One region of the Nocardioides koreensis genome, then DNA from elsewhere that is predicted to be linked to it. Evidence: predicted binding sites of a transcription regulator. Region 1 holds the regulator's gene; each other region holds the start of a gene.
The links. The regulator HrcA, encoded in region 1, represses chaperone genes, less so after heat shock. The targets are predictions, from matches to a motif close to TTGGCACTCGNNNNNNNCGAGTGCCAA.
Positions count from the first base shown of each region.

Region 1 (9,862 bases):
CGACGCCGAGGGCTTCCTGACCATCACCGGCCGGATCAAGGACCTCTTCAAGACCTCGGGCGGCAAGTACATCGCGCCGTCGGCGATCGAGTCGAAGTTCAAGGCGATCTGCCCCTACGCCAGCCAGTTCATGGTGTTCGGCAACGAGCGCAACTACTGCGTCGCGCTGGTCACGCTCGACCCCGACGCGATGGCCGGCTGGGCCGAGGAGAACGGCATGGCGGGCGCGTCGTACTCCGACATCGTCACCTCGGACACGGTCCACAGCATGGTCGCCGACTACGTGGACGAGCTGAACACGCGCCTGAACCGGTGGGAGACCATCAAGCGCTGGGACCTCCTCGACCACGACCTGAGCGTCGAGTCCGGAGAGCTCACCCCGTCCATGAAGGTCAAGCGCAACGTCGTCGAGACCAACTACCAGGAGAGGATCGACGCGCTCTACGCCTGACCCGGATGGGAGGATGGAGCACGTGCCTCCATCCTCCCTGCCCGTCGGCGACCCGGTGCCCGAGGACGGTGCGCTGCCGCCGGCAGCGCTCGAGGGCGTGGGGGAGCGGCCGTTCGGGCTGTACGTGCACGTGCCGTTCTGCACGGTGCGGTGCGGCTACTGCGACTTCAACACCTACACCGCCGAGGAGCTCGGCGGTGCCTCCGCCGCCCCGGGCGCGTCGCGGGCGACGTACGCCCAGGCGGCGATCGAGGAGGTGCGCCGCGTCCGCAAGGCGCTGGGTGACCGCGATGTCCCGGTCTCCACGGTCTTCTTCGGCGGGGGTACGCCGACGCTGCTGCCGGCCGGCGACCTGACGGCGGTGGTGGCGGCGATCGAGTCCGAGCTCGGGCTGGCGCCGGGCGCCGAGGTCACCACCGAGTCCAACCCCGACAGCGTCACCCGCGCCGACCTCGAGGAGCTGCGCGCGGGCGGGATCAACCGGGTCTCCTTCGGCATGCAGTCCGCGGTCGGTCACGTGCTGCGCACCCTGGACCGCACCCACGACCCGCGCCGGGTGCCCGACGCGGTGGCCTGGGCCCGCGAGGCGGGTTTCGACCAGGTCAGCCTGGACCTCATCTACGGGACGCCGGGGGAGTCGCTCGCGGACTGGGAGGCCTCCCTCGACGCGGCACTGGCCTGCGGGCCGGACCACGTGTCGGCGTACTCGCTCATCGTGGAGGACGGGACCGCGCTGGCCCGTCAGGTGCGGCGCGGCGAGCTGCCGATGCCGGACGACGACGACCTGGCCGACAAGTACACCCTCGCCGACGAGCGGCTCGTGGCCGCCGGCCTGGGGTGGTACGAGGTCTCGAACTGGGCGCGCGACGAGGCCAGCCGGTGCCGCCACAACCTGCTCTACTGGACCGGCGCCGACTGGTGGGGGGTCGGCCCCGGTGCGCACTCCCACGTGGGCGGGGTGCGCTGGTGGAACGTCAAGCACCCCGCGGCGTACGCCGACCGGCTGGCCGCCGGCCGCAGCCCGGCCCACGCGCGGGAGGTCCTCGACGCGGAGAGCCGGCGGGTCGAGCGGGTGCTGCTGGAGCTGCGGCTGCGTGAGGGCCTGGCGCCCGAGGTGCTGGACCCGGTCGGACGGGCGGCGGTCCCCGACCTGGTCGCGCGCGGGCTGCTCGTGACCGCGGGGGACCGGCTGGTGCTCACGCGGACGGGCCGGCTGCTCGCCGACGCGGTCGTGCGTGACCTGCTGCCCTGACTCCGCCCCGCTCCGGTTCGACGGGGGCGTTGGTCAGCTGACCATCCGGATCGTGAGCGGGTAGCGGTACTCCTCGCCCTTGGACGAGCGGATCGAGCCGATGATCGTGAAGACCAGCCACATCAGGCCGACGATCGGCAGCAGCACGAAGCCGACCAGCACGAAGACGAGCACGAACGAGATGATCCCGTAGATCAGGATCGACAGCTGGAAGTTCAGCGACTCGACCGCCTGCCGGCGCACGTAGGCCGACTCGTTGCCCTTGGTGAGCATCACGATCAGCGGGCCGAGGAACGCCAGCGCGATCACCGAGGCGACCAGCGCGCTCCAGTGGGCGGCACAGCCCCAGGTGATCTCCTGCGGGGTGACGCCGCCGGGGTACGCCGGCTGCTGTCCCGGCTGCTGTGCCGGCTGCTGGGGCGGGCCGCCGTACGCCGGGCGCTGCGGGCCGAGGCCGGGCTGGCCCTGCGGGGGTGGTCCCGCCGGGGGCACTCCGTAGCCGCCGCTCCCCGTGCCGGACTCCCGAGGCGGCTCGTCCCCGTGGTGGGGCGGTCGGGTCGGATCACTCATCACGTGCTCCCTGGGTCGGGTTTGCTCACTGTCGGATGAAGCGTCGGTCCTTGGTCTCCACCGTAGTCCTCGGGGCCTCAGGCCGTCACGAAGTCGATCAGCTCCTCGACCCTCCCGAGCAGCGCCGGGTCCAGGTCGTTGTAGGAGCGCACCCCGCCGAGGATGTGCTTCCAGGCGCGGGCGATGTCGGCCTGGTCGCGGTGCGGCCAGCCGAGCTGCTGGCAGGTCCCGGTCTTCCAGTCGATGCTGCGCGGCACGTCGGGCCAGCGCGCGAAGCCCAGCCGGGCCGGCTTGACCGCCTGCCAGATGTCGATGAAGGGGTGCCCGACGATCAGCACGTCCTTGCCGATGGGGGACTTCGCGATGTTCTGGGCGATCCGGCTCTCCTTGGAGCCCTTGACGAGGTGGTCGACGAGCACCCCGACCCGGCGCTGCGGCCCGGGCTTGAAGTCGCGCAGGTGGTCGGCGAGGTCGTCGACACCGCCGAGGTACTCCACCACCACGCCCTCGATCCGCAGGTCGTCGCCCCAGACCTTCTCGACCAGCTCCGCGTCGTGCCGGCCCTCGACGAAGATCCGGCTGGCCCTGGCCACCCGCGCCTTGGCGCCGTGGACGGCGACCGAGCCCGACGCCGTACGCGTCGGCCTGGCGGGCGCCGCGGCGCGCACCGGTGCGGTGAGGATCACCGGCTTGCCCTCCAGCAGGAAGCCGGCGCCGAGCGGGAAGGTGCGCCGCTTGCTGCGGCGGTCCTCCAGCGTGACGGTGTGGAGGTCCCGGTCGACCGCGACGATCTCGCCGCACCAGTCGGTGGTGACCTCCTCGACGACGGCCCCGAGCTCGGCGGGCGCCTCGACGGCGCGGCCGCGCTTCGGGGCGCGCCAGTCGGTGGAGAGGACGTCGGATCCGTAGCGGTCGCGAGAAGTCACCGGACAACGCTAGGTGGGCGGACGGCCCCGGGTCGGGATGACGCGCCGGACGCCCGGACCTCGAGCGGTTCAGTCCTCCAGCTGCTCGTCGTCCCACTCGTCGGCGCCCCGGCCGCCGTCCATGTCGAGATCCGCGGGGTCGACCTCGTCGTCGAGCGGTTGGGCGAGCGGGTTCTCCTCGCTCGGCTGGAGGTCCTCGGGCAGCTGCTCGTCGGTGATGCCCTGCTCGGCTGCCTCGTCGCTGGAGTTCGTCATGCGGCGACCGTACCCACGGGCGAAGAGGGTGAACCTCAGATCAGCGGCAGGCGCTTCTGGCTGCGGGGCAGGTGCTCGTAGCCCCGCCGCACGGCGGTGGCCAGGTGCTCCCGCGGCCAGGGCCACTCGCCGGCCTCGAGGGCCTGGTCGACCGGGACACCGCGCGAGGCGAGGTCCCGGATCGTCTCGGCCACGATCCCGACGGTGTTGCGCTGCTCCTCGACGAAGTCGCGGTCCACGGGGGTGCCGTGGCCGGGGACGACGACGGTCGCCGGCGTCAGCAGGCCCAGCACGATGTCGAGGCTCAGCGGCCAGTCCATCGGCCAGGAGTCGTCGTTGAAGTACGGCGGGGAGGACTCCTCGACCAGGTCGCCCGCGAGCACGACGTCGGCGTCGGGCACCCGGACCACGAGGTCACCGCTGGTGTGGCCGCGGCCGGGGTGGACCAGCTCGACCGCCCGGTCGCCGAGGTCGAGCACCTTCGCGGAGGAGAACGTGTGGTCCGGCAGCACGATGCGGGTCGCCATGATGTCGTCGTGGCGCGGGTCCTCGGGAGCGTCGTCGTACCGCTTCTTGACCTGCTCGCCCCACTTCTCGAGCTCGTCCCGGGCGTTCTCGTGGGCGTGGATCGGCAGCGCGCCGTACGCCTCGCGGAAGGTGTCGTTGCCGAAGGTGTGGTCGAAGTGCCAGTGCGTGTTGACGACCTCCACGACCTCGCCGGCGCCGAGGCGGCGTACGTCGTCCACGACCTCACGGGCCGCGGCCGCCGAGCCGTGCGTGTCCACCACCAGCAGCCCGCGCTCGCCGCCCACGAGGGTGACGTTGACGTCGAACCACTCGTACCGCGCGACCCAGACCCGCTCCGCAACCTCCGTGAACTCCGCCATGCCGCGGACCCTAGAGCAGCTCGTAGCCGCGGGCCACAGCGCTGGCCAGGGCCCGCTTCGGGAACGGCCAGTCGGCGGCGTCGAGGGCCTCCTCGAGCGGTACGCCGCGCCCGGCCAGGTCGCGGATGGTCTCGGCGACGATGCCGATCTCCTTGCGCTGCCGCTCCACGAAGGCCCGGTCGACCGGCGCGCCGTGCCCTGGCACGACGATGCTGCCCGGTGTGAGCAGGCCGAGCACGTTCTCCAGGCTCGACGGCCAGTCGAGGGGGTAGCAGTCCGCGGCGAAGCCGGGCGGGCCCGACTCCTCCACGAGGTCCCCGGCCAGCACGACGTCGGCGTCGGGGATCCGCACGACCAGGTCACCGCCGGTGTGGCCGCGACCGGGGTGGACCAGCTCCACGAGGCGGTCGCCGAGGTCCACGGTGGCCGTCGAGGTGAAGGTGTGGTCGGCGGGCACGATCTCCGTCCCCAGGACGTCGTCAGTGTGCTCGTCGAGGGGCTCGTCGTCGGGCTGGTCGGCGAAGAGTCCCTTCACCCGCTCGCACGCGGCCGCGGTCCGTTCGGCCGCAGTCGCGTGGGCGTGGATCGGGATGGCGCCGTAGGCCGTGCGGAACTCGGCGTTGCCGAGGGTGTGGTCGAAGTGCTCGTGGGTGTTGACCGCCCCCACGACGTCGCCGGCGCCGAGGCGGCGTACGTCGTCGATCACCTGTCGGGCCGAAAGGCTCGAGGCGTTCGTGTCGACCACCAGCAGCCCGCGCTCACCACCGACGAGGGTGACGTTGACGTCGAACCAGGCGTAGCGCGCGACCCAGATGCGGTCGGCTACTTCGTGGAAGCCGGTGTCTGTGGGGAATGGCATGGGGCAGACCCTAGGGCGGCCCGTCCACCCGGGCCACGGGTTTGTCGGGAGCCTGCGTCGAGTGAGTCTCAGTACGCGCGGGTTGTAGTCTTGGCACTCAGGACTTTCGAGTGCCAGAGTCGGGCCACAGCCGAGAGGAGGCGGGATGCAGGAGGAGCGCAGGCTCGCCGTGCTCCGCGCGATCGTGGAGGACTACGTGTCCACCGAGGAGCCGGTCGGCTCCAAGGCGCTCGTCGAGCGGCACCGGTTGGGCGTCTCGCCTGCGACCGTGCGCAACGACATGGCGGTGCTGGAGGAGGAGGGGTTCATCACCCAGCCGCACACCAGCGCCGGCCGGGTGCCCACCGACAAGGGCTACCGCCTCTTCGTCGACCGGCTGACGACGGTCAAGCCGATGAGCCCCGCGGAGCGGCGCGCGATCGCCACCTTCCTCGACGGTGCGGTCGACCTCGACGACGTCGTCGGCCGCTCGGTGCGGCTGCTCTCACAGCTGACCCGCCAGGTCGCGGTCGTGCAGTACCCCACACTCTCCCGCTCCACGGTCCGCCACGTCGAGCTGGTCGCGCTGACCCCCAGCCGCCTGCTCGTGGTCCTCATCCTCAGCACCGGCCGGGTCGAGCAGCGGCTGGTCGAGCTCGAGACGTCGCTGAGCGACGACGAGCTGGCCGACCTGCGGCTGCTGGTCAACCGGGCCGCGACGGGCGAGATCATCGCCGACGCCGCAGCCGCGCTGAAGGGCAGCGTGCCCGACGTCGACGGGCACGCCATCGCCGCGGTCGTCGACTCCCTGGTCGAGGCGATGTCCGACCACCGCTCCGACGAGCGGATCGCGGTCGGCGGGGCCGCCAACCTGGCGCGGTACGGCGACAGCTTCGACTCGGCGGTCCGTCCGCTGCTCGAGGCGCTCGAGGAGCACGTGATCCTGCTCAAGCTGCTCGGCGAGGCCAGCACCGGCGGCGCGGTCACGGTGCGCATCGGCCACGAGGGCCCCTACCAGGAGCTGGCCTCGACCAGCGTCGTGGCGACCGGCTACGGCCCGCGCGACGAGGCGCTGGCCACGCTCGGCATCGTGGGCCCGACCCGCATGGACTACCCCGGCACGATGGCGGCGGTGCGGGCGGTCGCCCGCTACGTCTCCCGCTTCCTCGACGAGGGCTGACCCCCACCCGTACACCAGATCCACGCTCCACCCCCGATCACGCGAAGGAACCCGACTTGAGTCAGGACCTCTACGACCTCCTCGGTGTCGACCGCGACGCGGACGCCGACGCCATCAAGAAGGCCTACCGGCGTCTGGCCCGGAAGCTGCACCCCGACGTCAACCCGGACCCCGAGACGCAGGAGAAGTTCAAGGAGGTCTCCCGCGCCTACGAGGTGCTGTCCGACCCGCAGAAGCGAGCGGCGTACGACCGCGGCGGTGACCCGTTCGGTGGCGCCGCCGGGGGCTTCGGCCAGGGCGCCGGCTTCTCGTTCACCGACATCATGGACGCCTTCTTCGGCGGCGCCGGTGGCGGTGCCGCGGCCGGCCGCGGCCCGCGCCCGCGGACCCGGCGCGGCCAGGACGCGCTGATCCGGCTCGAGGTCGACCTGGCCGAGGCGGCCTTCGGCGTGACCCGCGACCTCACCGTGGACACCGCCGTGCTCTGCGGGACCTGCCAGGGCGAGGGAACGGCGACGGGCACCCACCCGATCCCGTGCGAGACCTGCCGGGGCGCCGGCGAGGTCGCCCACGTGCAGCGCTCGTTCCTCGGCGAGATCCGCACCCTGCGCCCGTGCGCGGCCTGCCGCGGGTTCGGGACGATCATCCCCGAGCCGTGCCGGGAGTGCTCCGGTGACGGCCGGGTCCGCTCGCGCCGCACGATCACCGTGAAGATCCCGGCCGGCGTCGACAGCGGCACCCGCGTCCAGCTCTCCGAGCAGGGCGAGGTCGGTCCCGGCGGCGGGCCGCCCGGAGACCTCTACGTCGAGATCCAGATCGCCAGGCACGACACCTTCACCCGGCACGGCAACGACCTCCACTGCACGGTCACGCTGCCGATGAGCGCGGCCGCGCTCGGCACCACGCTGACGCTGCCCACGTTGGAGGCCGACGTCGAGCAGGGCGCCGACTCCGGCGTGGAGACCACGTTCGAGCTCGACATCAAGCCCGGCACCCAGTCCGGCACCGAGCAGGTGCTCCGCGGGCGCGGCGTCCCCGGGCTCCGGGGCGGGCGGGGCGATCTGGTGGTCACCGTCGTGGTGGAGACCCCGACCCGGCTCGACGAGCGCCAGGAGGAGCTGCTGCGCGAGCTGGCGGCCCTGCGTGGCGAGGAGCAGCCCTCGGGCCACGTCCGGCCCGGGTCGAAGTCGGTCTTCGGCCGGCTGCGCGACGCCTTCAACCCGCACTGATGTCGCTGCCGGTGCACGTCGTGCCGACCCTGGGCGGCGTGACGGTCGGCGCCACGGTCGAGGTGACCGGCGACGAGGCCCACCACGCGGTCGCGGTACGCCGGCTGCGCGTGGGGGAGCCGGTGGTGCTGACCGACGGCGCCGGGCGCTCGGTGACCGGGGAGGTGGCGAGCACCGGCAAGCGGGTCTTCGCCGTCACCGTCGCCGCGATCTCCGACGGAGCCCGGCCCGAGCCCGAGCTGGTCGTCGTGCAGGCGCTGCCCAAGGGCGACCGGGGCGAGCTCGCGGTCGAGATGCTGACCGAGGTCGGGGCCGCGCGGATCGTGCCCTGGGCGGCCGCGCGCAGCGTCGCGGTCTGGAAGGGCGAGCGGGCGGTGAAGTCGCTGGCCCGCTGGCGCTCGACCGCGCGCGAGGCCGCGAAGCAGGCGCGCCGGTCGTGGTTCCCGCAGGTGGACGAGCTCGCGTCCACCGCGGACGTCTCGGCCCTGCTCGGTGCCGCGTCGCTCGGCGTGGTGCTGCACGAGGAGGCGTCGGTGCCGCTGGCATCGCTCGAGGTCCCGGCCGCCGGCCCGGTCGTGGTCGTCGTCGGCCCCGAGGGCGGCCTCACCGAGGCGGAGGTCGCGACCTTCGCGGCCGCCGGGGCCTCCTCGGTCCGGCTGGGCGCCGAGGTGCTGCGCACCTCCACCGCCGGCGTCGCCGCCGCCGCGGCGCTGCTCTCCCGCACCCCCCGCTGGTCCTGACCCCGACCCGGCGCTCGTCGACGCGTCACAGGGCGAGCAGCGCGTCGACCCGAGCGACCTCGGCGTCGAGGTCCGCGCGCTCTGCCCGGGCCAGCCTGCGGAACGGGTCGACCTCGACGCGGCCGTCCACGAGCCGCCAGAGTCCCTCGAGCATCCCGTCGACGAAGACCGTCTGGGCGGTGCCACCGTTGGCGCCCATCCAGCGGCGCCGGTTCTCCGGGGTGGTGACCCGGTCCCGTCCCGCATGGGCGAGCCACAGGTTGTCGTAGGTGCCGAGCAGGCGCACCGGTGCCGGGGCGTCCTCGTCGGCGAGCCGGCCGTCGGGTACGTCGTACAGCGTCCGGGCGCGTTCGTCCTCGTACCGCACCAGGTCGTCCATGCCCGCGACCAGCTTCGCCAGACCGGTCACGCCGGACCAGGCCGTCACGTCCGCGGCCGTCGCCGGGCCGAACGCTCCCAGGTAGCGGCGTACGACGGCCGCGGGGTCGGGTTCGCCCAACGGTGTGTCCACCCACCGGTCGAGGCGGTCGTAGACGACCCCGCCGGTCTGCTTCCACCGGCCCCGCGGTGGCAGCTGGACCAGGGGAGCAGCGACGCGGGCCAACCCGCTCAGCGCGGCGACCGGGACCTCGGGGAACGCGTCGGCCAGGGACTCACCCAGGGTCCGGACGTTGACCGGGCCGGCCGCGAGCGCTGCGGCGAGGGCCGCGGCGAACGCGTCCGGGTCCAGGTCGCACGCGGGGCGGTACGTCGCGCTGCCCCGCATCTGCTGCTCGAGCCGCGCCTGGACCCACGGTCGTAGCGTCAGCGCGTCCTGGGCCGTGAGCAGGTGGATCGTGCCGCGCATCGTGAGCAGGCGGACCAGGGTCCGGTCCTCGAGGCCGCGGCTGACGTCGTACGGGTCGAACGACGTGAGCCGGGCGTGCAGCGAGAGGTACGGCGGCAGGTTGTCCTGCGCCTGCAGCCCGACGAGGTGCCGGACCATCGTGTCCACGGGCAGGTCCGTCCGGGCCAGCAGGTGCTGTCGCTGCAGCAGGGTCCGGTTCAGCCGGCGGGCGGTCAGGCGCGAGCTCACGACGGGTCGGCGCTCTCCTGCGTGAACAAGCTACGGGTCAGGGGATGGTGATGGTGCGGGTGTCGGTGAACGCGCCGCTGCCCTCCGTGCCTCCGGACGGGTCGTCGGTCATGGCCATCACGAGGTACCTGCCCGCCGGGACGCCGGAGAGGTCGATGGTGCCCGAGAACGGGAACAGCTTGTCGCCCATCCAGGCCTCGGCGGTGAACGGCTCCTGGGCCACGATCTCGGTGCCCTCGTAGCGCTGGACGCGGACGACGACGTTGGCCTCGAAGGAGTTGGCCACGCCCTCGACGGCCAGCTTGCCGTTGTCGACGACCTGGCCCTCCGACGGCGAGGTCAGGGAGACGTGGGAGAGCGTGTCGAGCACCGGGGCGTTGGCCACCGGTTCGGAGGTGTCCACGCCGAGCACCGTGTCGAGCGAGAAGTGGACCGGCACCCGGGACTGCACCGCGGCCT
Region 1 is NZ_BAAAQR010000016.1:103,476-113,337, forward strand. It holds gene ABD268_RS21000 (AMP-dependent synthetase/ligase) at 1-451, shown strand, start outside; gene hemW (radical SAM family heme chaperone HemW) at 474-1,703, shown strand; gene ABD268_RS21010 (DUF4870 domain-containing protein) at 1,737-2,273, opposite strand; gene ABD268_RS21015 (DUF3097 domain-containing protein) at 2,351-3,199, opposite strand; gene ABD268_RS21020 (hypothetical protein) at 3,269-3,454, opposite strand; gene ABD268_RS21025 (MBL fold metallo-hydrolase) at 3,490-4,341, opposite strand; gene ABD268_RS21030 (MBL fold metallo-hydrolase) at 4,352-5,200, opposite strand; gene hrcA (heat-inducible transcriptional repressor HrcA) at 5,346-6,359, shown strand; gene dnaJ (molecular chaperone DnaJ) at 6,416-7,588, shown strand; gene ABD268_RS21045 (16S rRNA (uracil(1498)-N(3))-methyltransferase) at 7,588-8,328, shown strand; gene ABD268_RS21050 (winged helix DNA-binding domain-containing protein) at 8,354-9,403, opposite strand; gene ABD268_RS21055 (Gmad2 immunoglobulin-like domain-containing protein) at 9,441-9,862, opposite strand, start outside.

Region 2 (9,862 bases), on a different contig from region 1:
CGTCACTGACACACCTCTCGGTTCGTCGTTAACCTGCCGGAATGCCGCAGCCCCTCGCCGACCGCGTGCGCACCGCCGTCGAGGGCCTCACCCCCGGCTACTTCGCGCTGGTGATGGCCAGCGGCATCCTCTCGGTGGGGATGGAGCTCGAGGGGTACGCCGCGCTGTCCTGGCTGCTGCTGGTCGTCTGCGCCACGGCGTTCGGGGTGCTCCTCGGCCTCAGCCTGTGGCGGTTCGTGGCCTACCGTCGCGCGACCGTCGAGGACTTCCTCGACCCGCGTCGCGCCTTCGGCTTCTTCACCTTCGTCGCGGGCACCAACGTGCTGGGCGTCCGGCTGGGCATGGACGGCCACCACGGCACCACCGCGGCGATGCTGGCGCTGGCCGGCGCCGTCTGGCTGGTGCTCGGGTACGTCGTGCCGTGGACCGCGGTGCTGGGTCCCCAGACCCGCCCGGTGGTCGCCACCGCCAACGGCACGTGGTTCATCTGGGTCGTGGCCAGCGAGTCGGTCGCGGTCGCGGCGGCGAGCATCGAGCCGGTCGTCGCCGATGGACGCCGCGAGCTGGCGCTGCTGGCGGTCGTCTCCTGGTCGGTGGGCGTGTTCCTCTACGCCGCTGCCGGGATCTTCGTCTCGCTGCGCCTGATGCTCTACGACTTCGGCCCCGAGGAGCTGACCCCGCCGTACTGGGTGGCCATGGGCGCGATGGCGATCACGGTCCTGGCCGGCGCCCGCATCGTGGAGATGGCCGACGCCCCCATGGTCGACGCGACGCGCGGCCTGATCGCGGGCCTCGCGGTGGTCTTCTGGGGCTTCGCGACCTGGCTGATCCCGGTCCTGGTCGCCGCGGGCTGATGGCGGCACGTGACCCGCCGGATCCCGCTGCGCTACGAGCCCACGCTCGAGCTGTGGGTGGCCTTCGCGGCCTGGGCGATGGTGCTCGCCGGGATGATCCTCCATGTCACGCGTTCCGTGCTGCTGGGTCCGCGGCCGCGGAGCTGACCCGCTCGTCGTGGGCGCGCTCGGTGTGGCGGACGACGGTGACGGTGAGCAGCAGGGTCAGCGCCGCGGTGACCGAGAGCATCCACAGGCCGATCGCGTAGGAGTCGGTCCGGCCGTAGACGTAGCCCATGATCAGCGGCGGCACGAAGCCTCCGAGCCCACCGGCGGCGCCGACGAGCCCGGTGACGCCACCGACCCGCGAGGGCTCGGTGACCTTGGCGATCAGCGCGAACGTCGCGCCGCTGCCGGCGCCCAGCGCGGCCGCCATCGCGAGGAAGGCGACGGTGCCGATGTGCTCGAGGATCGGGTGGGTGGCCGCCACGCCGGCCCCGACCACCACGACGGCGTACGCCGTGGCCAGCACCGGGATCGGCCCGAGCTTGTCGGAGAGCCAGCCACCGACCGGGCGCATCACCACGGCCACGACCACGAAGCCGGCCATCCGGTTCGCGGCGTCCGCCGGGGTCAGGCCGTAGTCGGTCTTGAGGTAGGCGGGCAGGTAGACCGAGAACGCGACGTACCCGCCGAAGGCGACGGCGTAGAGCAGGCAGGCCTGCCAGGTGATCGGCAGCCGGGCGTTGGCCGAGAGCCGCGCCACCAGCGACGTGGTCGGGGCGGTGCGGCCCGGCGCGTCCCGCATGATCACCCAGGCCAGCACGGCGTACACCGCGAGCGCGGCGGCGGTGATCAGGAAGGGCGCCTTCTCGCCGACGTTCGTGTAGAGCTTCACCGTCGTCAGCGCGCTGATCGCGGTGCCGCCCATGCCGGCGCCGAAGATGCCGACCGCGAGGCCGCGTCGCTCCGGCGGGAACCAGGCGTTGACGAACGGCACCCCGATCGCGAACGCGGTCCCGGAGATGCCGAGGAAGAACCCGCCGACCAGGATCAGGGCGTAGGAGTCCAGCGCGAAGAACGCCAGGAACAGGATCGGGACGATCGTGGCCCCGGAGACGATCGGGAACATCACCCGGCCGCCGAGCTTGTCGGTGAGCGCGCCGACCACGATCCGGCCCAGGGAGCCCACGATGACCGGCACCGCGACCATCAGGGCGACGTCGGACTCGCTGAGGGTGCCGAGCGTGCCCTGCTCGCGGAACAGTGGCCCGAGCGGGCTGATCAGGGCCCACGCCCAGAAGTTCAGGGCGAACCCGATCGTCGCCATCGCCAGCATCAGCCACGGCGAGTGCGTGGCCTGCTCGGCCCGCCGCCCCTCGAGCAACCTGTCGCTCATCGCACGCCTCCGTCCGACAACAAGGTCGTGCCCACCATGGCGCATGTGGCCGTTGTTGCCAATGGGATCTGCATGGTTCAGCCCGCCTTCCGCATCAACCGCAACCGCCAGACGTCGGGACCGCGGTCGAGGTAGTCCACCTCGAAGGCACCCGGGGACCGCTGCTCCAGCTGGCCCAGCAGCGGGAGCGGGTCGTGGGAGACCCGGAGCACGAGGCCCTGGCCGTTGCGCACGCCGTCGAGGGCGCCGAACACGGTGGCGTGCCGGATCGCGTGCGGGATGGCGCGGGCGTCGAGCTCGGGCAGCCCGGCGTCGTCGGCCTCGCCACAGGTGCACTCGTGGCCGCCGCTCCGGTGACCGGCGTCCGGCGCCCCGTGCTCGGCACCACTCGCCCCGCTCGCCCCGCCGCCCAGCAGCTCGTGCATGCCACCGAGCAGGTCGGCCACCGAGACCCCCGGGGCGGCGACCAGGAGCGGCAGGACCTGCTCGTTCTCCTTGGCCAGGTGGACCTCGAAGACGGCCCGGACGGCCCGGCCCAGCCCACTGGCGGCGACCGGCTCGGACGTCGCGGCCAGCTCGTCGACGAGCGCCACGATCGCGCGGTGCTCGGCCAGCATCGCCTCGACGAGCAGCCGGGCCTCCGGCATCTCCGCCGCGGCGGCGTACATCGTGGTCTCCTCGGCCAGGGCGTGCGGGACCAGCTCCTCGCGGCACCAGCGGACGAGGTCGAGCCGGCGCTCCGCGGCCGCCGCCACCTGCCCGCCCCCGGCCGCCGCCGTCAGGCTCTCGACGGCGAGCGTCAACGCGCCCGTCATCTCCGCATGGTGGTGCTCGACTGCCTCGGCGGCTCGGGCGTCGGCCTCGTTCGAGGCGATGACCACGTCGTTCATGTTCGGTTCTCCTCACTGCGCCCCGGTGGGGCCTGTCCCGTGGCCCGTGATGGTGGGCTCGACACCTTTTTACTACAATCGAGACCGTGAAAAATGACAAGGGCCGGATGTCCTCCGTCACATCGCAACCCGGCCCGCGCCCGGGCACCGGCGCACGGCCGCTGTCCGACTCCGCGGCCGCGATCCTCGAGGTGCTGCGCGGTCAGGCCGAGCCGCTGACGCTGGCCGCGCTGGCGCGGCTCATCGGCCTGCACACCAACACCGTGCGCGAGCACCTCGACGTGCTGGTCCGTCGCGGACTGGTGGCGCGACAGCGCGCCGAGCCCGGCGGTCGGGGTCGGCCGGCCTGGCTCTACTCGATCACCGACGCCGAGGTCGAGACCTCGGAGTACGCCGGCCTGGCCGCCGCGCTCGCGGCCGCGATCAGCCGGTCCAGCCCCTCGCCCGCGGCGGACGCCGCGGTCGCCGGCGAGGAGTGGGGGCACGACCTGGCCCAGGCCCGCGGCGCGGCGCCGACCACGCCCGACGCCGCCCGCACCCATGTCGTCGAGCTGCTCGACGACCTCGGCTTCCGGCCCGAGCAGGAGGCGGAGGACCCCGCCACCGTGCGACTCACCCGGTGCCCCCTGCTGGAGGCGGCGCACCGGCACCCCGACGTCGTCTGCGCGGTTCACCTCGGGATCGTGCGCGGCGCCCTGGAGGAGTACGGCGCGGACCCGGCCGCCAGCGAGCTCGAGCCCTTCTCCGAGCCGGGCGCGTGCCGGCTCGTCGTACCGCCGCGGCCGGAGTGACGCATGTGACGCACGTCGCGCGCGTCTTAATTGGTATCTCAGATTCGAATTAATCTACGTTGCTCGTGTGCAGCTCACCGGCTTCACCGACCTGGCGCTCCGCATCGTGATGCGCCTGGCGGTCCTCGAGGACTCGACGTCCACCACGCGCACCGTCTCCGACCAGCTCGAGGTGAAGTACACCCACGCCACCAAGGTGGTGGCCGAGCTGCAGCGGCTCGGTGTCGTCGAGACCCGGCGCGGCCGGGCCGGCGGGCTGCGGCTGCGGGACGACGCCCATTCCCTCTCCGTGGGCCAGCTGGTCCGGAGCCTCGAGGGCCCCGGCGAGGTGGTCCAGTGCGAGGGCCCCGTCCCCTGCCCGCTGCGCGGCGGCTGCCGTCTGCGCGCGGCGCTGCACGACGCCCAGGAGGCGTTCTTCGCGGCGCTGGACCCGCTGACGATCGCGGACCTCACCGCTCCCCCGACCCGGACGATCCTGCTCAACCTCAGCGGTCGCCCCCGAGACTGACCCAGAGATCGATCCCCCTCTCACCCCTGAAGGAGCCACCATGCTGTCCCCCTCGGCCACCGAGGTGGTCCGGGCCACCCTGCCCGTCATCGGCGCCGCCATCGACGAGATCACCCCGGTGTTCTACCGGCGCATGTTCGCCGCCCACCCCGAGCTCGAGCGCGACCTGTTCAACCGCGGGAACCAGGCCCAGGGCGAGCAGCAGCGGGCGCTGGCCGGCGCCATCGCCGCCTACGCGACCCTGCTCGTCACCCCCGGCGGCCCGGACCCGCGCGAGGTGCTGACCCGGATCGCCCACAAGCACGCGTCGCTCGGCATCACCGAGGACCAGTACCCGATCGTGCACGAGCACCTCTTCGCCGCCATCGTCGAGGTCCTCGGCGACGCCGTCACTGCCGAGGTGGCCGCCGCCTGGGACGAGGTCTACTGGCACATGGCCGGCTCGCTCATCTCGATCGAGAAGGAGCTCTACGCCGGGGCCGGCGTGGCCGCCGGCGACGTGTGGCGGACCCTGGTCGTGCGTCGGCGCCTGCAGGAGTCCCCCGACACGGTCTCCTTCGCCCTCGCCTCCCCCGACGGCAGCCCGCTGCCGGAGTCGCGGCCCGGCCAGTACATCTCGGTGGCGGTCCGGCTCCCCGACGGGGCCCAGCAGATCCGCCAGTACAGCCTCACCGGGACGTCCGAGCCGAGCGAGTGGGCGATCTCGGTCAAGGCGGTGCCCGCCCGGCGCGACGACCACGACGGCATCGTGCCCGCCGGCGAGGTGTCCAACTTCCTGCACCACAACGTGTTCGAGGGTGACGAGATCACCGTCTCCGCGCCCTTCGGCGACATGGTGCTCGACGAGGGCGAGGACCCGCTCGTGCTGGTCTCCGCCGGCATCGGCGTCACCCCGATCATCGGCTTCCTGCGCCACCTGCTCAGCAAGGGTTCGGCCCGCGAGGTGCTGGTCGTCCACGCCGACCGCACCCCCGCCAGCCACGCGCACCGCCAGGAGCTCAAGGAGCTGGTCGCCGCGCTCCCCTCCGCGTCGCTGCACCGCTGGTACGAGGACCTCGGCCTGCGCCCGACCCGCGACGTGCTCAACCTCGGCCGGGTCGACCTGGGGTCGGTCGAGATCCCGGCGAACGCGCAGGTCTACCTCTGCGGCCCGCTGCCGTTCATGGAGTCGGCCCGCGAGTCGCTGCTCGCGCGACAGGTCCCCGCCTCCCGCATCCACTACGAGGTCTTCGGGCCGGACAAGTGGCTCGCCACCGCCTGACCGAGCGCCGCCGCTTCAGGGAAAGCCGGCCGACAATGCAGCAGGGCCCCGGTCCGAAGACCGGGGCCCTGCTGTGTGGCTGGGGGTGGGGCAGGACTCAGAAGTCCATGCCGCCCATGCCGCCGGACGGGTCACCCATGGGGGCGGCCTTCTCCGGCTTGTCCGCGACTACGGCCTCGGTGGTGAGGAAGAGCGCCGCGATGGAGGCGGCGTTCTGCAGCGCCGACCGGGTGACCTTGGCGGGGTCGATGATGCCCTCGGCGAGCATGTCGACGTACTCACCGGTGGCCGCGTTCAGGCCGTGGCCCGGGGTCAGGTTGCGCACCTTCTCCGCCACGACGCCGCCCTCGAGGCCGGCGTTGATCGCGATCTGCTTGAGCGGGGCCTCGGTCGCCAGCTTGACGATCTGGGCACCGGTGGCCTCGTCACCCTCGAGCTCGAGCTTGGCGAACGCCTCGGCCGCGGCCTGGACGAGCGCCACGCCACCGCCGGCGACGATGCCCTCCTCGACGGCCGCCTTCGCGTTGCGAACGGCGTCCTCGATGCGGTGCTTGCGCTCCTTGAGCTCGACCTCGGTGGCCGCGCCGACCTTGATCACCGCGACACCGCCGGCCAGCTTGGCCAGGCGCTCCTGCAGCTTCTCGCGGTCGTAGTCGGAGTCCGACTTCTCGATCTCGGCGCGGATCTGGTTGACCCGACCCTCGATCTGGGCGGCGTCGCCGGCGCCCTCGACGATGGTGGTCTCGTCCTTGGTGATGACGACCTTGCGGGCCTGGCCGAGCAGCTCGATGCCGGTCGACTCGAGCTTGAGGCCGACCTCCTCGGAGATGACCTGGCCGCCGGTCAGGATCGCGATGTCCTGCAGCATGGCCTTGCGGCGGTCACCGAAGCCCGGAGCCTTGACGGCGACGGACTTGAAGGTGCCACGGATCTTGTTGACGACCAGCGTGGACAGGGCCTCACCGTCGACGTCCTCGGCGATGATGACCAGCGGCTTGCCGGACTGCATGACCTTCTCGAGCAGCGGCAGCAGGTCCTTGACGTTCGAGACCTTCTGGTTCGCGATCAGGATGTAGGGGTCCTCGAGGACCGTCTCCATACGCTCCGGGTCGGTCACGAAGTACGCCGAGATGTAGCCCTTGTCGAAGCGCATGCCCTCGGTGAGCTCGAGGTCGAGCCCGAAGGTGTTCGACTCCTCGACGGTGATGACGCCTTCCTTGCCGACCTTGTCCATCGCCTCGGCGATGATCTCGCCGACCGTGGTGTCAGCAGCGGAGATCGAGGCCGTCGAAGCGATCTGCTCCTTGGTCTCGACGTCCTTGGCCATCCCGAGCAGCTGCTCGGACACGGCCTCGACGGCCGCCTCGATGCCGCGCTTGAGCCCCATCGGGTTCGCACCCGCGGCGACGTTGCGCAGACCCTCGCGGACCATGGCCTGGGCCAGGACGGTCGCGGTCGTCGTGCCGTCACCGGCGACGTCGTCGGTCTTCTTGGCAACTTCCTTGACGAGCTCGGCCCCGATCTTCTCGTACGGGTCCTCGAGCTCGATCTCCTTGGCGATGCTCACACCATCGTTGGTGATGGTGGGAGCACCCCACTTCTTTTCGAGCACGACGTTGCGGCCCTTGGGGCCGAGGGTCACCTTGACGGCGTCGGCGAGCGTGTTCATGCCACGCTCGAGGCCGCGCCGGGCCTCCTCGTCGAATGCAATCAGCTTCGGCATAACTCCTGCGATCCTTCGCATTGAAGAGTTCGTGGACGGTCCGGCTCGTTGCCCGCGACGGACGATCTGGCTGACCCGGCGGACCCTTCCCGCCGACGCTTCAGACCTCAACTCCCCGGTCCGGTGGTGGCACTCTCATCACGAGAGTGCCAGTGCCATGTTTAGCACTCGCCCGGGGCGAGTGCAAACAGTTGCCACGGGTCCCGGTTCCGGGGCTTTCCCTCGCACCGACGCCGCTCGCGGTCCGGCAGGCCGGGCCCTAGCGTGACAGTCATGCAGCCTCCTCCCGCGCTCCGCACCGCCGTGCCCCTGATCAGCGCCCCGATGGCCGGCCCGGCGGGCGGGCGGCTCGCCCACGCGGTGAGCACGGCCGGCGGCCTCGGGATGATCGGCGTCGCCCCCGACCGTGGCAGCGACTGGATCCGGCGCGAGGCCGCGATCGCCGGGGCCGGCGGCACGGCGTACGGCATCGGGCTGCTGGCCTGGGGCCTCGACCTGGCGCCGGACCACCTGGACACGGTCGTCGAGCTGCGGCCGGCGCTGGTCTCGGTCAGCTTCGGCGAGTACGCCGAGCCGGTGCGGCGGCTGCGCGAGGCCGGGATCCCGACCGCGACGCAGGTCGGCTCACCGGCCGACCTCGACCGTGCCGTGGCGGCCGGCGTCGACGTGATCGTCGCCCGCGGTGGGGAGGGCGGCGGCCACGGGCGCGACCAGATGGCGACCCTGCCGCTGCTCCAGCTGGTGCTCGGGCGGACCGACCTGCCGGTCTACGCCGCGGGCGGGATCCTCGACCACCGGGGGCTGGCCGCGGTCCTCGCCGCCGGTGCGGCCGGCGCCTGGGTCGGCACCGCGTTCCTCGGGTGCGCGGAGGCAGAGGGGACCCCCGCCGCGAAGGCCGCGCTCTTCGCCGCCGAGAAGACCGGCTACGGCCGCGTCTTCGACGTGGCGACGCAGGCGCCGTGGCCGCGGGAGTTCGGCGGGCGGGCCGTGGCCAACGCGTTCTTCGAGGAGTGGCAGGGCCGCGAGGACGACCTCGACGACGCCGCCCGCGACCGGTTCGGCGCGGCGGTCACCGCCGGGGACTTCTCGGTGGCCCACGTGTACGCCGGGCAGGGGGTCGCCGCCCTCACCGGGGAGACCACCGCGGCCGACGTGGTCGCCGGCTTCGCCCGGGCGCTCCCGACGCACCCCGCCTGACAGCCCAGCTGACGAACCGGGCTGACGAACCGGGCTGACGACTCAGCCCGACGCGCGCGCGGCGACGAGGTCGGCGTACGGGCCGGCGTTGCCCGGCAGCACGTCGAGGTAGAGGCCGGGCTCGATCAGCTCCAGCTCGCTGACGACCAGCCGACCGTCGAGCTCCATGAGGTCCACCCGGCCGTAGTCGAGCTCGACCCCGAGCAGCGCCGAGACCTCCCCCATCGCGGCGACGGCGACCGCGGCGGGCTCGTCGGCCAGCGGCACCGGCCTGGAGACCCCGCCGTACTCCTCGTGGACCCGGATCTCGCCCGCGCCCGGCAGCTTGTCGACCTGCGACACCGCGGCCCCGCCGAGCACGAACACCGACGTCTCGCCCCGGGTCCGCACCGACTCGACCAGCGGCTGCACGATCCAGGGACCGGCGGTGAGCCCGCTCAGCCGCTGGTCGTCGGTGCGCTCGGCCTGGACGACGCCGACCCCGCTGGCGCCGGTCCGGGCCTTGACCACCACGGGACCGAAGCGGTCGATGGCCGCGCCGAGGCCGGCCACCAGCGTGCGGTCGTCGAGCAGCGACGTGGGGACGACCGGCACCCGGTCGGCGATGCCGGCGAGGTAGGCCTTGTCGGCGTTCCACGCGAAGACCTCGGCACCGTTGAGCAGCGGGGTGCCCTTCTCCACGGCGCGGGCCCAGTCGAGGAAGTCCGCGCAGCGGCGGTGGTAGTCCCAGGTGGACCGGACGGCGACCAGGTCGGCGGCGGCCCAGTCGACGGCCGGGTCGTCCCAGCACGCCCAGCGCGCGTCCACCCCTCGTGCCGCGAGCTCGGCGACCAGGAGGTCACCGCCCGGCTCGCCCTCGGGGAGCAGGGCGAAGGTGGCCAGCAGGAGGGTCGTCACGCTGCGAGGCTAGGCGGCCGGCAGCGCGCCGGTCCACCGGATTGCCGCCGGGTCACCGCGCCGTGGTCTCGGGAGGCCGGTGCCCGAACGGGACCTGCTCGACCACGCCCAGCGCCGCGAGCACCGAGGGCAGCATCGCCTTGGCCGTGCGCTTGTAGCCGATCGCGCTGGGGTGGAACCGGTCGAGGCTGAACATCTCGTCGGGGTTCGTGATGAAGAACGGCCCGACGACGTGCGCCAGCGAGACCGCGTGCGCGCCGTTGCGCACCGCGGCCGTCTCCTGCGCGCGGGCGAGCTGCCGCGAGGCGCGCGACCCGAGGGCGCGCAGCGGCTGCGGCACCGGACGCAGCGCCCCCAGGTCCG
Region 2 is NZ_BAAAQR010000001.1:412,262-422,123, forward strand. It holds gene ABD268_RS01935 (tellurite resistance/C4-dicarboxylate transporter family protein) at 42-854, shown strand; gene ABD268_RS01940 (hypothetical protein) at 864-1,001, shown strand; gene ABD268_RS01945 (MFS transporter) at 961-2,232, opposite strand; partial or broken gene ABD268_RS01950 (DUF2249 domain-containing protein) at 2,310-2,573, opposite strand; partial or broken gene ABD268_RS01955 (hemerythrin domain-containing protein) at 2,712-3,122, opposite strand; gene ABD268_RS01960 (helix-turn-helix transcriptional regulator) at 3,230-3,913, shown strand; gene ABD268_RS01965 (RrF2 family transcriptional regulator) at 3,981-4,421, shown strand; gene ABD268_RS01970 (globin domain-containing protein) at 4,462-5,682, shown strand; gene groL (chaperonin GroEL) at 5,780-7,405, opposite strand; gene ABD268_RS01980 (NAD(P)H-dependent flavin oxidoreductase) at 7,679-8,602, shown strand; gene ABD268_RS01985 (ATP-grasp domain-containing protein) at 8,645-9,499, opposite strand; gene ABD268_RS01990 (SGNH/GDSL hydrolase family protein) at 9,552-9,862, opposite strand, start outside.
Region 2: groL (chaperonin GroEL) is a predicted target of HrcA. The motif match lies at 7,567-7,593, and genes of this name have one in related genera.

Region 3 (9,862 bases), on a different contig from region 1:
GTCCGGCTGCATCACGAAGTGCGAGTGCGGGACCAGCTTGGCGTCGTCGACGACGCGGGCGTCGGCGGTGGCGGGGGTGAGGAGGAGTGCTGCTGACGCCGTGACGACGAGGGCGGCACGAGTTCGGGTGGTTCCCGGAATTCGCATGTGGTGCTCCGAGTCTTGATGTGAGAGAGACAACAAACTCGGACAACCTACGACTGCGAGCCGCCGCCCGCAGGGAGACTCACCGATTCACAGGTCCGGAGGCGAAGGTGTGGGCCACGGAGTACCCGAGCCGGCGGTACACGGCGCGCAGGTGCCCGGTGCCGTCGGCCTCGCGCCGCAGCGCACCGACGGCCACCAGCCGCCCCCGGCGGCGGCCCCGCCCCGGGGCCCCGCACAATGGCAGGGTGAACGAACCCTTGGTCCTCGGCATCGAGACGTCGTGCGACGAGACGGGTGTCGGCATCGTCCGCGGCAACACGCTCCTCGCCGACGCGGTCGCGAGCAGCGTCGAGGAGCACGCCCGGTTCGGCGGGGTCGTGCCCGAGGTCGCGAGCCGCGCCCACCTCGAGGCGATGGTCCCCACGATCGAGCGCGCCTGCGAGACCGCCGGCATCGCGCTCGGCGACGTGGACGCGGTCGCGGTCACCAACGGCCCCGGCCTGGCCGGCGCGCTGCTGGTCGGTGTCGCCGCGGCCAAGGCGCTCGCGGTCGGGCTCGGCAAGCCGATCTACGGCGTCAACCACCTCGCCTCGCACGTGGCCGTCGACCAGCTCGAGCACGGGCCGCTGCCCGAGCCGTGCCTGGCGATGCTCGTCAGCGGCGGGCACTCGAGCCTGCTGCGGGTCCACGACGTCACCACCGGCGTCGACCCGATGGGCTCGACGATCGACGACGCGGCGGGTGAGGCGTTCGACAAGGTGGCCCGCCTGCTCGGTCTGCCGTTCCCCGGAGGCCCGCACATCGACCGGGCCGCCCGCGAGGGGGACAGCGTGTACGTCGACTTCCCGCGCGGGCTCACGTCGCGCCGGGACCTCGAGCGCCACCGCTTCGACTTCTCGTTCTCGGGCCTCAAGACGGCCGTCGCCCGCTGGGTCGAGGCCCGCGAGCGCGCCGGGGAGCCGGTGCCGGTCAACGACGTGGCGGCCAGCTTCCAGGAGGCGGTCTGCGACGTGCTGACCCGCAAGGCGATCGACGCCGCCGTGACCGAGGGCATCGAGGACATCCTGATCGGCGGCGGCGTCGCCGCGAACTCCCGGCTCCGCTCGATGGCCGAGGAGCGGGCGGCCGCGAAGGGCATCCGCGTGCGGGTCCCGCGCCCCGGCCTGTGCACCGACAACGGCGCGATGGTCGCCGCGCTCGGCTCCGAGATGGTGTCGCGGGGCCGGACCCCGTCGCCCCTGGACCTGCCGGCCGACTCCTCCCTGCCGGTCACCAGCGTGCTGGCCTGAGAGTCACTCCGACGGCAGGAACTCCGAGAGGATCTCCGGGTTGCGACCTGCCACCGGTCCCGCGAGGACCTCGGGGTCCCCGAAGTCCAGCGCGACACGGACCAGCGACCACTGGTTGTCCTCGAGCCCGACCGTCGCGGCGAGGAGGTGCGTCGCGTCGGCCCACGCGTAGCGGCTGACGACCTGCGAGCCGGGTGGCTGCCAGGTGCCGACCCGCTCCAGGCCGAGGTCGAACACGTCAACCTTGCCGACCATGTTGTTGTCACCCTCGGCGGCCGTGAGGTACTGGCCGTCGGGGGAGAAGTCCAGGTTCGAGGCGTAGTTGCAGTTCCTCGCAACGACCCGGTCTGCCTCGGGGTCGTAGAGACCCGCGCACGGGAGCTGCGGAACCGAGCCGGCATGCGGCAGCTGCACCGCCCACAGCCTCCCGTCAGGGCTCACGTCGGTGATGCGCAGCGGCTTGACAGCTGTCAGGTCCCGGGCCCCGTCGAGCGTGGCCGTGGCGGACGTGGTGGTGCCGTCCCCGGCGTACACCGTGCACCCGCCGGCGGCGCAGTCGGACCCGGTGACCGCGTCGATGGTGGGGACGGTCTCCCCGGGCAGCGGGATCCCGCTCAGGGCCACCGGCTCCGCGACGCCGCTCTCGAGCACCTCGACCCGGTGGCTGTCGTCGGCCCAGGCGACCAGGTCGTCGTCCGGGCTCATCGTGATCGCGTTGACCGGGACCCGGTAGCGGGCTTCGAGATCACCGTCGGGGGAGAAGACCTGGATCGCCTGCGGACGAGACGTCGCGGCGACGATCCGGCCGTCCGTCAGGAGGCCGAGCTGGGTCACGTCGGCGTTGTCGAGGTCCACGCCGACGGTGCTGCCGTCGGGGAGGGTCACCCGTCCGTCGTGCAGCACGGCGGTGTGCCCGGCCCGGGAGGGGGTGGGCGCCGGGTCGGGACCGTCGGCGCGGTCCAGGCTGCCGGACAGCACGGCGGGGACGACCGCGACCACCGCCACCGCCGCGGCGACTGCTGCCGCCGCCGTCGCGCGGCGGCGGCGACGGATCCGGTGCGCGCGACCGCGCACGTCGGTGAAGGAGAGCGGCGCGTCGTACAGGGCGTCGGCGCGGTGGCGCAGCTCGCGAACGACCTCGTCGGTCATGGGGTCCTGGGTGCTCATCGCTCCTCCTCCCGGGGGTCCAGGGTGGCGGGTGTGCGCTCACGCAGGGCGGCGAGCGCGCGGCTGGTCTGGGACTTCACGGTTCCGACGGAGATGCCGAGGACGTCCGCTGTCTCGGCCTCGGTCATCTCCTCGTAGTAGCGCAGGACCAGGACGGCCCGCGCCTTGCGGGGCAGCGTCTGCACCAGCGCCCACAGCTCGTCGTTGCGGCCGTCGTAGTGCCTGTCGAGGACCGGTGCCCCCTCGGGCACCTCGTCGGTGGCGCGCTCACGGCGCTTCCAGCCGCGCCGCCACAGCGAGTTGTTCTCGTTGACCATGATCCGCCGCACGTAGGCGTCCACGGACTCCCGGTCGCGCACCCGGTCCCACGCCAGGTACAGCTTGGCCAGCGAGGTCTGCAGGACGTCCTCGGCCTGGTGCCGGTCGCCGGTCAGCAGGTACGCCGTGCGCAGCAGCGCGGGCTGCCGCGCGGCGAGGTACGCCGTGAACTCGGCGTCCCGCTCGGCTCCCCGTCCCGACACCACGGCCTCCGATCCCGAGCCCGGCTGGGCTGTGAGCTGCATCTTCTCCTCCGTCCCTACGGGTGGAGGACGCGGGCGTGCCGGAGAAGGTTGCAATCAGTGCGTCGACCGGACCGACCAGCGGCTCCCTAAGGTGGCAGGAGTCGGTTTGCACGTGCCCGCGCCGGGCGGACGAGAGGACAACGAATGCAACAGGTCAAGGCGGTCATCGCGCGCGCCAAGGGGCAGCCCGTCGAGGTGACGACCATCAACGTGCCCGACCCGGGCCCGGGTGAGGCGCTGGTGAAGGTGCAGGCCTGCGGGGTCTGCCACACCGACCTGCACTACCGCGAGGGCGGCATCAACGACGACTTCCCGTTCCTGCTCGGCCACGAGGCCGCGGGCGTGGTCGAGGCAGTCGGGGACGACGTCACCAGCGTCGCCCCGGGTGACTTCGTGGTCCTCAACTGGCGCGCGGTGTGCGGTGACTGTCGCGCCTGCGACCGGGGCGAGCCGTGGTACTGCTTCGCCACCCACAACGCCACCCAGAAGATGACCCTCGAGGACGGCACCGAGCTCTCGCCGGCGCTGGGCATCGGCGCCTTCGCCGAGAAGACCCTGGTCGCGGCGGGGCAGTGCACCAAGGTCGACCCGTCGGCGCGTCCCGCCGCCGTCGGCCTCCTCGGCTGCGGTGTGATGGCCGGCATCGGCGCGGCGATCAACACCGGTGCCGTGACCCGCGGCAAGTCCGTCGCGGTGATCGGGTGCGGTGGTGTCGGCGTGGCCGCGGTGGCCGGGTCGGCCCTCGCCGGCGCGAGCCCGGTCATCGCCGTGGACATCGACCCCAAGAAGCTCGAGGCCGCGAAGAAGCTGGGCGCGACCCACATCGTCGACTCCTCGCAGACCGACCCGGTGGCGGCGATCCAGGAGCTCACCGGTGGCTTCGGTGCCGACGTGGTCGTCGAGGCGGTCGGCCGCCCCGAGACCTGGAGGCAGGCGTTCTACGCCCGCGACCTCGCCGGCACCGTCGTGCTGGTCGGCGTCCCCACCCCCGACATGTTGGTCCCCGACATCCCGCTCATCGACGTCTTCGGCCGCGGTGGGTCGCTGAAGTCCAGCTGGTACGGCGACTGCCTGCCGTCGCGGGACTTCCCGATGCTGGTCGACCTCTACCAGCAGGGCCGCCTGGACCTCGATGCGTTCGTGACCGAGGAGATCGGCATCGACGACGTGGAGGCCGCGTTCGACCGGATGCACGCAGGCGACGTGCTGCGCTCGGTGGTGATCCTGTGACCGCCCGCGTAGACCACGCCGTGTCCAGCGGCACCTTCAGCCTCGACGGCGAGACCTTCGACGTCGACAACAACATCTGGGTCGTCGGCGACGACTCCGAGTGCGTGGTGATCGACGCCCCGCACTCGGTCGACGACATCATGGCGGTGGTGGGGGACCGCACGGTGAAGGCGATCCTGCTGACCCACGCCCACGACGACCACTGCCGGGTCGCTCCCCCGCTGCGCGAGCGGGTCAACGGTGGGCAGGGTGCCCCGATCCTGCTGCACCCCGACGACAAGCCCCTCTGGGAGCTGACCCACACCGACCGGCTCTGGGACGTCGACCTCGAGGACGGCTTCGAGATCACGGTCGGCGGCAGCACCCTGCGGGCGATCCACACGCCCGGGCACGCCCCGGGTGCGGTGTGCTTCCACGCCCCGGAGCTCGGCTGCGTGTTCACCGGCGACACCCTGTTCCAGGGCGGGCCGGGGGCGACCGGCCGGTCGTTCAGCGACGAGGACGTCATCAAGCGGTCCATCCGGGCCCGGCTGTTCGAGCTGCCGCCCGAGACCGTCGTGCACACCGGGCACGGTGACGACACCACGATCGGCGCCGAGCGGGAGGCCCTGGGCTGAGGCTCCGGACGGTCAGAACGGGCGGACCAGCAGCGCCGTACCGTGCCCGGCGACCCGGGTCAGCACGATCGTGGCCTCGGTGTCGCCGCTGAGCGCGAGCCGCTTGCGGAGCTGGTCCGGGACCACGTCGACGCCGCGCTTCTTGATCGTCAGCGTGCCCACCCCGCGCTCGCGGAGCGCGGCGCGCAGCGGCTTCTCGCGGTAGGGCAGCTCCTCGAGGATCTCGTAGCCGCGCGCGAACGGCGTGTGCGCCGGCACGTCGGAGGTCACGTAGGCGATGTGCTCGTCGACGAGCCCGCCGTGGACCGCGGCGGCCACGGCGGTGACCAGGCCGGCCCGGATCACCGCACCGTCCGGCTCGTAGAGGAACCGTCGGACCGGGACCACCCCGGCGCCGGGGTCGTCCTCGTCGGTCAGCGTCGCCAGCCCGCCGCTCCCGATCACCGTGGCCCGGCGCGCCGTCGTCGCGAGCCGCCCCGACCACAGGGCCGCCTCCTTGACCTCGCCGTGGTCACTGACCCACTCGGCCTCGACGCCCTGGGGGACCAGCTCGTGGGGAATCCCCGGCGCGACCTTCACGCAGGAGTCCCGGCGCAGCAGCCCCTCCACGAAGGACCACGGCGGCGTCCAGTCGTCGACGTCGAAGGTCCGGCCCCGGCCGGTACGCCGGGCCGGGTCGGCGAAGGCGACGTCGAAGGGAGCGGTGCTGACCTCGGTCGCGTCGGCGACCTGGACCGCGCCCTCGAGGCCGAGCGCCGAGAGGTTCGCAGCGGCCACCTCGACCCGCAACGGGTCCAGGTCGATGCCGGCGCAGATGAGGCCGGTCTCGGCGAACGCCACCAGGTCCCCGCCGATGCCGCAGCCGAGGTCGATGACCGTCCGCGCCGACGCGGCGCCCAGCCGGGCGGCGCGGTGCCGGGCCACGGGCAGGCGGGTGGCCTGCTCGAGGCCGTCGGGGGTGAAGTACATCCGGGGGGCGAGGTCGCCGAACTTCGCCACGGCCCGACGGCGCAGCGTCGCCTGGGTCATGGCGGCGGCGACGTGTCCGGGGGTCTGCGGGGTGGAGCCGACCGAGGCCCGCCGCAGGGCGGTCTGCGCGCGCAGGGGATCCTCCTCCGCCACCTCCTCGGCGGCGGCCAGCAGCCGCTGGCCGTCGTCGGTCAGCAGCCAGCGGAAGTCGTCGAGGTCCATGGAACCGATCCTTCCAGAGGGCCCGGCCCAGACCTTTGCTGGCACTCATTCAGGCCGAGTGCTAACGTCTGGACTGGCACTCTCACCATGAGGGTGCCAGCGCTTGCGAGCGAAGTACGACCCCCGCGACGGCGTACCTCCCAGCAAGCCCCAACGTCCGGAGGACTCCCGTCACCCGGAGTGCTCCAGCCCTACGTCAGACAAGTGGAGAAAGTGGAGGTCGACATCGTGTCGGTCAACATCAAGCCCCTCGAGGACCGCATCGTCGTCAAGCCGCTCGAGGCCGAGCAGACCACGGCGTCCGGCCTGGTCATCCCCGACACCGCCAAGGAGAAGCCCCAGGAGGGCGAGGTCGTGGCGACCGGTCCGGGTCGCATCGACGACAACGGCAACCGCGTCCCGCTGGACGTGGCCGTCGGCGACAAGGTCATCTACAGCAAGTACGGCGGCACCGAGGTCAAGTACGCCGGGTCGGAGTTCCTCATCCTCTCCGCCCGCGACGTGCTGGCCGTCGTTTCCTGATTTTCCCTGGGTCGTGTGCCTGACGACGCGCCATGGCGCGTTCTCAGGCACACGACCCGATCTCTTTGAGGAGAGCAATGCCGAAGATTCTTGAGTTCGACGAGGGCGCCCGCCGGGCGCTCGAGCGGGGCGTGGACGCGCTCGCCAACGCCGTCAAGGTGACGCTGGGCCCCAAGGGCCGCTACGTCGTCCTCGACAAGAAGTGGGGCGCACCGACCATCACCAACGACGGCGTGACCGTCGCGCGTGAGATCGAGCTGGACGACCCGTTCGAGAACATGGGCGCGCAGCTGACCAAGGAGGTCGCCACCAAGACGAACGACGTCGCGGGTGACGGCACCACCACCGCCACCGTGCTGGCCCAGGCGATGGTCCACGAGGGCCTGCGCGCCGTGGCCGCCGGCGCCAACCCGATGGGGCTCAAGCGGGGCATGGACGCCGCGGCCGAGGCCGTCGGCGACGCGCTGCGCGAGGCGGCCCGCGAGGTCGACTCCAAGGAGGACATGGCGTCGGTCGCCACGATCTCCAGCCGCGACTCCCACATCGGTGAGCTGCTCGCCGAGGCCTTCGACAAGGTCGGCAAGGACGGCGTGATCACCGTCGAGGAGTCCAACACCATGGGCACCGAGCTGGAGTTCACCGAGGGGATGCAGTTCGACAAGGGCTACATCTCGCAGTACTTCGTCTCCGACCCCGAGCGCATGGAGGCCGTCCTCGACGAGCCCTACATCCTGCTGCACCAGGGCAAGATCTCGGCGATCGCCGACCTTCTGCCGCTGCTCGAGAAGGTCATCCAGGCCGGCAAGCCGCTGTTCATCCTCGCCGAGGACGTCGAGGGCGAGGCTCTCTCGACCCTGGTCGTGAACAAGATCCGTGGCACCTTCAACGCCGTCGCGGTGAAGGCCCCGGCCTTCGGCGACCGTCGCAAGGCGATGATGCAGGACATCGCGACCCTGACCGGTGGTCAGGTCGTGGCCCCGGAGGTCGGCCTCAAGCTCGACCAGGTCGGCCTCGAGGTCCTCGGCCAGGCGCGCCGCGTCGTCATCACCAAGGACAACACCACGATCGTCGACGGCGCCGGTGACGCCGCCGAGGTCGAGGGTCGCGTCAACCAGATCAAGGCCGAGATCGAGTCCACCGACTCCGACTGGGACCGCGAGAAGCTCCAGGAGCGCCTCGCGAAGCTCGCCGGCGGCGTGTGCGTGATCAAGGTCGGCGCCGCCACCGAGGTGGAGCTGAAGGAGAAGAAGCACCGCATCGAGGACGCCGTCTCCGCGACGCGCGCCGCGATCGAGGAGGGCATCGTCCCCGGCGGTGGCTCCGCGCTCATCCACGCGGTGTCGGTCCTCGACGACAACCTCGGCCTGACCGGTGACGAGGCCGTCGGCGTCCGGATCGTCCGCAAGTCGGCCGACGAGCCGCTGCGCTGGATCGCCGAGAACGGCGGCCAGAACGGCTACGTCGTGACCACCAAGGTCCGCGAGCTCGGCGTCGGCAACGGCTACAACGCCGCCACCGAGGAGTACGGCGACCTGGTCGCCCAGGGCGTCCTGGACCCGGTCAAGGTGACCCGCTCCGCGCTGGTCAACGCCACCTCGATCGCGGGCATGCTGCTCACGACCGAGACCTTGGTCGTCGAGAAGCCCGAGGACGAGGACGAGAACGGCGCGGCCGCCGGCCACGGCCACGGTCACGGCCACGGCCACTGACCCGTCGCAGCTCCTGCGCTGAAACGCGTCGACCCGTCGTCAGCTGACGACGGGTCGACGCGTTTCTCGTTCCAGCTCACGACGGGTCGGCGAGGCGGACGACCAGGACCGTCGTGGGGTCGCCGTGGCGGTCATTGCCGCGCGGCCAGATCATGAGCGGCCGGTCACCGGGACCGGCGGCGGGCGGCGTCCCGGCCAGGCTGCTGCGGCCGGAGACGTCGAAGAGCCGGCCGGTGGCGAGGTCGTAGGAGTACCAGTAGAAGGACACGGTCCGGTCGCTCACCTGCATCACACCCTCGTCGCTCTCGACCCGCAGGTCGGCGACGACGCCGTCCTCGCGGTCCACCACGAACGTCGGGGAGTGGTCGCCGCAGTGGCTGTCGACGGCGACCCGGTCCCCGTTGCCCAGGATCGTCTCCCACCTCGAGCCGACCGAGCAGCCGCCGGGGAGGGCGACCGTCACCGTGTCGCCGGTCGCCACCTCGCGCAGGGCGACCGAGTCGGGCCCACCGTCAGTGCGCCGCACGGCGTACGCCAGGACGCCGCCGGCGAGCGTCGGGGTGGAGAACCTCCCCTGGTGCTCGAGGCTGCCCGGCCTGCCGAACCGGACCGACCAGACGTCGTCGGGGGAATCGTGGTCGTAGCCGGGCCCGGTCTTGAACCACGCGGTGTCGGCGTCGAGCCCCAGGACTGTGTAGTGGCGAGCGCGCGGGACCTCGGGCAGCGTGAAGTGCCGGCGGTGGCCCGTCGAGCGATCGAGCCGGACCAGGTCGCGCAGCGGACCCGGTGCCGGGCGGACGAACCAGACCGTGCTCGACGTCGCAGAGAGGACGTCGGCGGAGCCGCCGAGGTCGGGCAGCCGGGTGCGACGGCCGGACCGCGGGTCGAGCAGCGCGTGCTCCACGTCGTACGACTTCGTGTACCGGGTGAGCAGGACCTCCCCGCTCTCTATGACCCCGGACGCGCTCCGGGCGTCCCGGTCGCGCAGGGTGCGGACCAGACGGTAGTCACGGCCCTCCTGCGGGCGCACCGCGTCGTCGGCGCGGACAACCGGGGGAGGCCCGGCCGCCTCGGCCCCACCGTGGTCGGTGGCGCACGCGGCCGTCGCCGCTGCTGCGGCGAGCAGGGCCAGGCCCGAGATCGCCAGTCGTCCCCGCACGGCCCCACCTTCCCCCGTCGACCAGCGTCCCGTCCGCGGTTCAGCGAAGCTCGCCGATCCACTGGGTCGCACCGTGGCCGCTCCCGACATTTTGGGTCGCAGCCCCGGGCGCGCCGGTGTGACGCGCCGGAAACACCGACGACCCCGACCGGCAACGTCGTCCCCGCAGAGTGAGGCCATCCGCGCATCGACGAGGGGGAGAGCCCGTGTTGTGGAGAGTTCGCACCACCCTGCCCGACCGACCCGGCTCGCTGGCCGTCCTGGCCCG
Region 3 is NZ_BAAAQR010000001.1:256,897-266,758, reverse strand. It holds gene ABD268_RS01165 (HAD family acid phosphatase) at 1-147, opposite strand, end outside; gene tsaD (tRNA (adenosine(37)-N6)-threonylcarbamoyltransferase complex transferase subunit TsaD) at 393-1,436, shown strand; gene ABD268_RS01155 (WD40 repeat domain-containing protein) at 1,440-2,603, opposite strand; gene ABD268_RS01150 (SigE family RNA polymerase sigma factor) at 2,600-3,166, opposite strand; gene ABD268_RS01145 (S-(hydroxymethyl)mycothiol dehydrogenase) at 3,311-4,396, shown strand; gene ABD268_RS01140 (MBL fold metallo-hydrolase) at 4,393-5,013, shown strand; gene ABD268_RS01135 (class I SAM-dependent methyltransferase) at 5,026-6,204, opposite strand; gene groES (co-chaperone GroES) at 6,433-6,726, shown strand; gene groL (chaperonin GroEL) at 6,804-8,435, shown strand; gene ABD268_RS01120 (hypothetical protein) at 8,512-9,594, opposite strand; gene ABD268_RS01115 (GNAT family N-acetyltransferase) at 9,801-9,862, shown strand, end outside.
Region 3: groES (co-chaperone GroES) is a predicted target of HrcA. The motif match lies at 6,243-6,269, and genes of this name have one in related genera.